Regions from separate parts of the Rhizobium sp. BK491 genome, predicted to be linked through region 2. Evidence: riboswitches for the same ligand, from Rfam matches in the RefSeq annotation. Region 2 holds a riboswitch; each other region holds the start of a gene.
What was found. Region 2 has a riboswitch for thiamine pyrophosphate ahead of thiM (hydroxyethylthiazole kinase). Riboswitches for the same ligand answer to the same signal wherever they lie in the genome.
Positions count from the first base shown of each region.

Region 1 (3,276 bases), 280 kb from region 2:
GCCGCAGACGGAAAGCTGCTTGTCCATGTTTTCCTTGATCTTGTGCATCGGCACATGGCCGGGGCCTTCGATCATCACCTGGCAATCCTTGGCCCAGGCGATCTTCGTCAGCTCGCCGAGTGTCTCCAGTTCGGCGAACTGCGCGGCGTCGTTGGCGTCAGCTATCGAGCCGGGGCGCAGGCCGTCGCCAAGCGAGAAGGAGACGTCATAGGCACGGCAGATATCGCAGATTTCCTCGAAATGCTCGTAGAGGAAGCTCTCGCGATGGTGATGCAGACACCACTTGGCCATGATCGAACCGCCGCGCGAGACGATACCGGTGACGCGATTGACGGTAAGCGGGATGTAATGGAGCCGCACGCCAGCATGGATGGTGAAATAGTCGACGCCCTGTTCTGCCTGCTCGATCAGCGTGTCGCGATAGATTTCCCAGGTCAGTTCCTCGGCAATGCCGCCGACTTTTTCCAGCGCCTGGTAGAGCGGCACCGTGCCGATGGGCAGCGGCGAATTGCGGATGATCCATTCGCGGATGTTGTGGATGTTGCGGCCGGTCGAAAGATCCATGACGGTATCGGCACCCCAGCGGGCAGCCCAGACCATCTTCTCGACTTCCTCCGCCATTGAGGAGGTGACCGCGGAATTGCCGATATTCGCGTTGATCTTCACCAGGAAGTTCCGGCCGATGATCATCGGCTCGCTTTCGGAGTGATTGATGTTGGCCGGAATGATCGCCCGGCCGCTCGCAACTTCCTGGCGGACGAACTCCGGGGTGACATGATCCGGAATATGGGCGCCGAAGCTTTCGCCATCGCGAATCAGGGCTTCTGCCTTGGCCTTGCGGCCGAGATTTTCGCGAATGGCGATGAATTCCATTTCCGGCGTGATGATGCCGGCGCGCGCATAGGCGAGTTGGGTGACCGCCTTGCCGTCTTTCGCCCGCAGGGGCTGGCGCTTGGCCGGAAATTCCGGTGTCAGCCGCTCGCCGGTGACGAAACCATTGTCTTCAGGGCGCACATGCCGGCCTTCATAAGTCTCGACATCGCCGCGAGCGAGAACCCAGTCGCGGCGTAGCTGAGATAGACCCTCCTCGATGCGGATATCGGCGCCCTCGATCGTGTAGGGGCCGGAAGAATCATAAACAATGACAGGCGGCTCGCCCGAGGTCGGATGGACGCTGATTTCGCGCATCGGCACGCGGATGTCCGGGTGGATCTCTCCGGGAACATAGATTTTCGCGGATGCCGGCAGCGGGCCGGTGGTGACGGTCGGAGTGAGGTTCTTTGCGGCAATATTCATGGTTTGAGGCTCCAAGTTGCAGTTGGAGACCCAGTCAATCAGCCGGAATGATGAAAAGACGCCGGCATGGAATCCACGCGGGAATCCGAAGCCTTCGAGCGCTTGCACCGTCCCTACGCCAGTATGAACTGGATCAGGTTCAACGGGTCACTGCGCCACAGGAGGCAAAGCCTCATTGTCCAGCAGTATCTCAGCCCCTTGCCGGGACCCCCCTGGTGAATACGGAAAGGCTATGCCTTACCCTTGTTCTCTGTCAACCCCGCAACGACGGTCGCGTTTTCTCAATCGATTGACCATTGTGGCGCGGGGGCGGCTTGGATTCTATAGGGGCGAGCCTCCGATAGGCGCGATCATCATCTTCGATGACGCTGCTCTTGATCCATGCCCGTTCCCGCATAAATGGTACCGATGAAAATTCCGGATCTCGAGCCTGATTGGGGAAGGCTGTCTCGATTTGGTGCGAATTCTTGAACCTTGGCGACGCTGACTATTCCGGCAGTAAAAGGCTCAGCCAGCCACCAGTTGCATTTAAGCAACAGCAATCAAGTCTAATGCCGGGGCGGGTTTCACAGAATTGACAAACATACGGGCTGTTTGTAAACCAAATATAGGACATAACTGTCTTACGGACGAGCAATCGGCCGGATCGGTAGAGGCATTTCAAAACCTTTGCCGCGGGGTGAATTATGGAGGTTAGAGGGGACTCAAGCCGACATCAGGTGCGTATCTGCCGGACTGCCCGGGTGCGTTTAAACCGACGTAATCCTCAGGGTGGTGTTCCAGCTTTGTACTCGCGGTAAATTGGAATGCATATTGCAACCAGGAGTTTAAAATGAACATCAAGAGCCTTCTTCTCGGCTCCGCTGCTGCGCTGGCAGCAGTTTCTGGCGCCCATGCGGCTGACGCGATCGTCGCTGCTGAGCCCGAGCCGCTGGAATACGTTCGCATCTGCGACGCATACGGCGCTGGCTACTTCTTCATTCCAGGCACCGAAACCTGCCTCAAGATCGGCGGCCGCGTCCGTACCGAAGGCGAGTGGTACGATGCCTACAACCCGAACAGCCATAACGGTACGCTGTGGCACACCCGTGCGGAGCTGAGCGTCGACACGGCAACCGACACCGAATACGGCCCGCTGAAGACCAACACGGTCATCCGTTGGGACTGGAATGACGGCAACTCCACCTCCACGAAGCTGCTGTTCGCAAACATCAGCCTCGGCGGCTTCCTCGTCGGTAAGGCTGACTCGCAGTACAACTCCTACATCGGTTATGCCGGCGACGTCATCAACGACGACGTGATCTATGACGGTCCGTACGAACTCAACCAGTTGACCTACAACTACGACGCCGGCAACGGCTTCACGGCTGTGGTCTCGGTTGAAGACTCGAACTCCAGCGGTTCTGGCGCTTCCTATGGCTCCAGCTGGTGGTCTGACGACAAGGGCAACCACTACGCTCCTGACGTCGTTGCCGGTGCTGGCTTCAAGTCCGGTGCATGGGGCTTCAAGGTCGTTGGCGGTTACGACTCGATCGTCGAAGAAGGCGCCATCAAGGCTCGTGTCGATGCTGACTTCGGTACCTTCTCGGCCTTCTTGATGGGCGGCTGGAACACCGACGGCGACAAGCTGAACAAGTATGCCGGTACCAACCTCGATCGTTCGGCTTGCCCGGTTAACGATGCATCGAAGTGCGGCTGGGGTGACTGGGCTGTTTGGGGCGGCGTTGGCGTTCCGATCAACGAAAAGCTGAAGTGGAACCTGCAGCTCGCCTACACCGACTCGAAGATTTTTGCCGCAACCACCAACGTCAAGTGGAACCCGGTCAAGAACCTGCTCATCGAGCCGGAAGTCTCCTACACCAACTTCGATTCTGTGAACCAGGATCAGTGGGCTGGTATCCTGCGCTTCGAGCGTAGCTTCTAATATTGAATTACCCGGCTCAATGCCGGGTAAGAGAAGCCTGACGTTCCAATCCGTCA
Region 1 covers NZ_JACIAR010000003.1:554,639-557,914, forward strand. The annotation lists gene thiC (phosphomethylpyrimidine synthase ThiC) at 1-1,296, opposite strand, end outside; TPP riboswitch at 1,389-1,520, opposite strand; gene FHX05_RS16980 (porin) at 2,129-3,220, shown strand.
Region 1: another riboswitch for thiamine pyrophosphate. It lies ahead of thiC (phosphomethylpyrimidine synthase ThiC); the one in region 2 lies ahead of thiM (hydroxyethylthiazole kinase).

Region 2 (3,276 bases):
CATGCGGCCGCGCTTGACGGCAGGACGCGAGTAGATTTGCTCGGCCCAGCGCTGCACGTTCTTATAGTCCTGCACCTGCAGGAACTCGGCCGCGCCGTATTGCCACCCCTTGGCCAAACCGCCGTACCACGGCCAGATGGCGATATCGGCAATCGTATAGTCGCTGCCGGCGATATATTCGCTTTCGGCCAGGCGACGATCGAGAACATCGAGCTGACGCTTCACCTCCATGGCAAAACGGTCGATCGCGTATTCGATCTTCGTCGGCGCATAGGCGTAGAAATGACCGAAACCGCCGCCGAGATAGGGCGCGCTGCCCATCTGCCAGAACAGCCAGGAGATGCATTCGGCCCGAGCCGGCTGCTCGGTCGGCAGGAAGGCGCCGAATTTTTCGGCGAGATACATCAAAATCGAGGCCGATTCGAAAACGCGAACCGGCTTCGGGCCACTGCGGTCGAGCAAAGCCGGGATCTTCGAATTCGGATTGATGTCAACGAAACCGCTGCCGAATTGATCGCCCTCACCAATCTTGATCAGCCAGGCATCATATTCCGCACCGCTGTGACCAAGCGCCAGCAGCTCTTCGAGCATAATCGTGACCTTCACGCCGTTGGGCGTTCCAAGCGAATAGAGCTGAAGGGGATGGCGTCCTAGCGGCAGCTCCTTCTCGTGAGTCGGGCCGGCAATCGGGCGATTGATATTGGCGAACTGGCCGCCGTTGGCCTTGTTCCAGGTCCAGATTTTCGGCGGGGTATATTCGGCAGGGCCGGTCATGGGCATCCTCCTTTTTCGGGAATCGAATTTGGGCGATCTTCGATGTAGCGCGCTACATAGATCGCACATAGGGGCCGCTCTCCATTTTTGCGAGAGGAGAATGCGCACTCTTTAACGCGGAAGCGCTCTTGCCGCCTGGGTTAGGGCGCGGACTCTTCGATCGCGTTAGGCCATTGGCAAATGCCTGGAGGTTCATGAAACGAAAAAGCCTGCCGCGGGAGGAGGAGCGGCAGGCTTTTTACAAGAACCGAACAGCGGATGGGAGGAGGAGTTCCACTATTCCTGCAGCCGTCCCTGGGAGGAGGATAAGGACGTCTGCCAAGCGAAGGGATGCGGGAGGAGATGCATCGCTTCGATGAATACGAACATACCAGTCTTTTGCTCAGTTCATAGGCATTTCTTTGCAAGGCAGTTATGCGCCATGCGAAAATCGGGCAGCTGGGTCGATCGTAATCTTCAGCCAGGGCGGCGAAGAATGAGCGGGATGCCCATAAAGCAAAAGCGCCTGCTCGGGGGAACAGGCGCTGGTATAATGCAGTTTTTATAAGGAGCCGTCGCGGCCGTTAGCGAGCGACCGCTGCGCGGGCAACATTGCGGATCTCACCGCGATCGATACCCAGGTCGTGCAGTTCGCGCGTGGACATACGGCCCAGTTCGGCGACCGTCTGACGATACTTGCGCCAGTTGTTGAAAGAGCGTGCTACGTTCATGATGATCCCCTTTCCTTGGGCTTTCGAAGCTGAGCAGCCGTGCTTGGCGCTCCCGTCGCTTCGATAGGAACTATATAGTCGAACCCATTGGCTTTTTGCAGAGCTAAGGAATCACTGCACCTATGCGTCTACTGCATGCGTCGCCCGAAATGCAGGCGATCTTCATTCGTCGGTCACGCCTGCCTTTGCGATTCGCTGATGACAGCGCCGCCTTTGTCTGCGAAAAGAAGAGAGATGAGAGACAGGGGCGTCCGCTATCCGGCGGGCTGAGAAGCACCCTTCGAACCTGAACCAGATCATGCTGGCGGAGGAAGTCGCTCGGGACCTCGCGAAGCTGAAGCACGTCGTCCCTACGCGTCTCGCCGCCTGAAAGGGGCGATATGCAAGACCAAACAACTGCAGGCAATCTACTTCGCACCATGCGGGCGAACCCTCCGCTGGTGCAATGCATCACCAATTTCGTCGCCATGAATATCGCGGCCAATGTGATGCTTGCCGCCGGCGCATCGCCGGCAATGGTACATGCCGAAGAGGAAGCCGGAGAGTTTGCCGCTATCTCCGGCGCGCTGACGATCAATATCGGCACGCTTTCGTCCGGCTGGCTTGCGGGCATGCGGAAGGCCGCTCAGTCGGCAAACGAGACGGGCAAGCCCTGGGTCCTCGATCCCGTCGCCCATTATGCGACAGGGTTTCGCCGCGATGCCATCACGCGCTTGTTGGAACTAAAGCCGACAATCATTCGCGGCAACGCATCCGAGATCATCGCGCTTGCCGGCGGGACGAGCCGCGGCCAGGGCGTCGATAGCCGCGATGCCGTCGAGCAGGCGGAAGATTCCGCCCTTCAACTCGCGGAAAAGCACAGCTGCGTAGTGGCAGTCACAGGCGTTACGGATTTCGTGACGGATGGGCAGAAGGCGAAGCGCATTGCAGGCGGTTCGCCATTGATACCGCAAGTAACCGCACTTGGATGCTCGCTAACCTGCCTCGTCGGTGCGTTTGCGGCGGCAGCTCCGGATGATCCGTTCCATGCGACCATAGCGGCGCTTGCCGTCTTTGCCGTGGCCGGCGAACAGGCGGGGGCCGCTGCTGGGGGACCAGGCTCCTTCTCCTGGCGCTTCCTTGACGCACTCGCCGCTTTGAGCCCGGAGACACTGGATCGCGACGCAAGGATATCTGCGGCATGAAAGACTTCGATCTCTCGCTCTATCTTGTCCTCGATCCGGTACTGTGCGCCAATATCGGCATGATTGAAACGACCCGTGCAGCGGTTGCCGGCGGCGTTACCATCGTCCAGCTTCGCGACAAGGAAGCGTCAACCGCGGCCATGATCGAGACTGGCCTCGCCCTCAAGCAAATCCTGCACGGAACGAATGTCCGGCTGATCGTCAACGACAATGTCGAGGCTGCCATCGCCATCGGCGCCGATGGCCTTCACATCGGTCAGGAAGATATGAATGCCGCCGACGCCCGCCGCCTGATCGGCCCGGACATGATCCTCGGCCTCTCGGTGGAAACGGAGGCTCTCGCCTCCTCCATAGATGCCGGAATCATCGACTATGCCGGGATCGGTCCGGTCTTTGCCACACCCACCAAACCCGACCACAAGCAACCGATCGGCTTTGACGGGCTTGCCCGCATCGTCAGGCTTTGCCCGGTTCCTTCAGTGGCAATCGGCGGCCTGAAGGCTGTTCATACCGCCGATGTCCTTTCGTGCGGCGCAGATGGCCTCGCGGTCGTCTCAGCCATATGCGGACAACCGGACCCGCAAGCGGCGACAATCATCATCGCGAAA
Region 2 covers NZ_JACIAR010000003.1:839,178-842,453, reverse strand. The annotation lists gene yghU (glutathione-dependent disulfide-bond oxidoreductase) at 1-774, opposite strand, end outside; gene FHX05_RS18310 (DUF1127 domain-containing protein) at 1,338-1,484, opposite strand; TPP riboswitch at 1,718-1,814, shown strand; gene thiM (hydroxyethylthiazole kinase) at 1,865-2,668, shown strand; gene thiE (thiamine phosphate synthase) at 2,665-3,276, shown strand, end outside.

Region 3 (3,276 bases), on a different contig from region 2:
CACCGCCTGCAGCAGTGTGAAGCGCAGGATGCGCAGTAGATATGGGTCTGTGAGCGAGGTGTCGCTGCCGGATTCGATGCCGGCGGAGATAAGAACAAGAACGGCGATCCCGACGAAGAGCGCAATGCTGCCGAGGCTGAACGCCCCGCCAGAAATAGCGCGTCTTCGCTCGGGTGCCGTGAGTATGATCAAGGCATCAGTTGCCGCTGGTGGCGGTCAGCCATTCGTCGATCCAGGCTTTACGGTTCTTGTCGACGTCCGCAGGGCTCATCAGGAAGGTCTTCGACGGCACGACGAGCTTGCTGAAGGCATCCGGCAGCGGCTCGGAAGTGGCGGAAACCGGCATCATCCAGTTGCTTGTCGGAATGATGTCTTGGAAGCCGGTGGAGATCATGAATTTCAGGAAATCGCGGGCAAGTTCCTTGTTCGGCGAGGACTTGATGAGGCCAGCGACCTCGATCTGAATGTAATGCCCTTCCGAGAAGGCGGCGGCCTGATAGCGATCGGTCTTGTCTTCGATCATGTGATAGGCCGGTGACGTCGTGTAGGAGAGCACCATCGGCGCTTCGCCCTTGGTGAACAGGTCGTAGGCTTCCGACCAGCCGGGAGTGACCGTCAGGATGCGGCCTTTGAGCTTCGCCCAGGCATCGGCGGATTTGTCGCCATAGATCGACTTGACCCAGAGCAGCAGGCCGAGACCCGGCGTCGAGGTGCGCGGATCCTCGATGACGATCTTCTGATTGGGATCGCCTTCGACGAGATCCTTCATGCTCTTGGGCGGGTTCTTGACGGTCTGGCTATCATAGATCACGGCGAAATGGCCGTAGTCGTAGGGCACGAAGACGTCGTCCGTGAAACCGCCGGGAACCTTGAGGGCCGAGGTGTCGACGCCGCTTGCGTCGAAGAGGCCTGTATCCTTCGCTTCGTCGATGAGATTAGTGTCGAGGCCGAGAACGACATCGGCCTTAGTGCCGGTCCCTTCCAGTTTGAGGCGGGAGAGAAGTGCAACGCCATCGGTGACGGCAACATAGTTGACCGTGCAGCCGCAGGTCTTTTCGAAGGCGGCCTTGACCTTGGCGCCAGGACCCCAGTCGGCCGTGAAGCTTTCATAGGTGTAGATGGTCAGGGTCTTGTCGGCTGCTTCAGCCGTCTGAGAAGCAAAAAACGTTGCGCCGGCGGCAAGGGCCAGGCCGGTGAAGAATGACAATAGCGATCGGTTTTGCACGACAGCGCCTCCACTTTGGTTTCGTCTTGAAGGGGAAAGGGCGCTATGATTTCGTCACGCGTCTAATCCCTCCGCCGGTGTTAGCCGGATCAGGTTCCGCGGGTTGGCCGGTGAAAGCCTCTCAGCCAAATGTCCTGAAGGACATAAGGCACCCCGTTAGAGCGTCGGCAGATTTAGCCTTGTGACGGAGGGATGACAAGGGAAATGATTCCCTTGCCGATTGCAGCAGGAAGGATTTACTCGGCAGCTTCCGCGACCGCCGGGCTTTCGAATTTCTTCGCGGCACCCGGGAGCTGCACATTCTTCAGTGTCAGCGAGGTCAAGAGACCAAACATGCAGATGCCGGCTGCCGTTATGAACAACGGGCTGAAGGCGCTCGCATAGGCGTTGGCGACGGCCTCGCGGGTAATCTCGGGCAAGGCGGCCATCATCTTGGGCGTCAGCTCCTCGATGTTCGGTACGCCGGATATGGAGACGCCGACATTGCCGAGTTTGGCGGCGATGATGGCGCCGTAAATGGAGATGGCAATGGAGGCGCCGCCCATGCGCGACAGCGTGACGGCACCGGTCGCGGCGCCAACGTCGCGGGCAGCCGCTGCATTCTGTACGCCGATAACGGGCACCTGCTGGGCAAGGCCGATGCCGATGCCGTGCAGCAGCATCAGGCCGCCAATGAGGACGATGGGCGTACCGGCATGGACGAAGGCGAGCGAGGCGAATGCGATGGTGCTGCAGCTGGCGCTGGCGACGGCAAACGGCTTGTAACGGCCTTTGGCCGCGATCAGCCGGCCGGCGGAGAGCGAGCCGCAGACGATGCCGCCGGTCAGGAGAATGAACAGCAGCCCGGCCATGGAGGGAGAAAGGCCTGTCGTCGTCTGCAGGAAGAGCGCGAAGTAATTGACCATGCCGATGGCGACGGCGCCGCTGGTGATCGAGAGGATCAGGAGAAGGCCGAATGTCGGATTGCGGAACAGCGTCATCGGCACAATCGGCTCGGGTGCGCGGCGCTCGATGAAGACCCAGGCGATGGCGCAGATTACCCCGAAGGCAATAATACCAAGGCATTGCGGTGATAGCAGCGACCCGAAGAGTTCGCTTCCGTCGGCAGCAAGCACAATGCTTGTCGTCGTCAGGGCAAGGACGATGGCGCCGGCATAATCAATCTTCGGACGGCGGGCAGGCTTGCGGTAGGGCAGCATGAAGGCCAGGCCGGCAAGCACGATGAAGCCGATCGGCACGTTGACGAGGAAGATCGAACGCCAGCCGAAAAGATCGCTCATCGTGCCGCCGAGAACGGGGCCGATGGCGCCCGACGCCATCAGCACGAGGCTCGAATAGCTCTGGTAGCGCGCACGCTCGCGCGGCTCGAAAAGATCGGCGTTGACGGCGAAGATCGAGACCATGATGCCGCCCCCGCCGAAGCCTTGAAGGACGCGGGCGGCGATCAGTGTATCCATCGAGACGGCTAGACCGCAGACGGCAGAGCCGACCGTGAAGATCGCGATCGCCGTCATCATCACATATTTGCGGCCGAAGAGATCACCGAGTTTGCCGTAGACGGGCATGACGGCGGAAAGCGAGAGAAGATAGGCCGAGCCGATCCAGCCGAAGCGATCCAGATGCCCGAACTCGCCGACGATCGTCGGCAGTGCCGTCGAGACAATCTGGTTGTCGAGCGTTGCCATGAACATGGCAGTCATCAGAAAGAGGAAAAGAATCAGCCGCCGTTTGTGATCCGCCACGAGCGGTGTGAAGCCTGTCTGCATGTCCATGGAGCAAGAACCCGAACTGGGCCGGAACGCTGCGCTATCGAGCGAATGCGCGGGACGCCCGGTCTTCATGGGTGAATATATGTGCTATTAGCATATAATTGTCAATGGCAGGTGAATGCCATTTGCATGTTTTGTTTCGTCCCGACCTCTGCTATGCTTTAGGGATGACATCTGCGCCGAATACAAAAGATATCGAAGTTCCGACGCTGGCCGAAGACGAGAAGTTTCTGCGCATCGGTCAGGCGATGATGCGCATGCGCTTGCTGACTGGCCGTCGCA
Region 3 covers NZ_JACIAR010000005.1:385,013-388,288, reverse strand. The annotation lists gene thiP (thiamine/thiamine pyrophosphate ABC transporter permease ThiP) at 1-189, opposite strand, end outside; gene thiB (thiamine ABC transporter substrate binding subunit) at 197-1,189, opposite strand; TPP riboswitch at 1,275-1,391, opposite strand; gene FHX05_RS23630 (MDR family MFS transporter) at 1,462-2,997, opposite strand; gene FHX05_RS23625 (MarR family winged helix-turn-helix transcriptional regulator) at 3,162-3,276, shown strand, end outside.
Region 3: another riboswitch for thiamine pyrophosphate. It lies ahead of thiB (thiamine ABC transporter substrate binding subunit); the one in region 2 lies ahead of thiM (hydroxyethylthiazole kinase).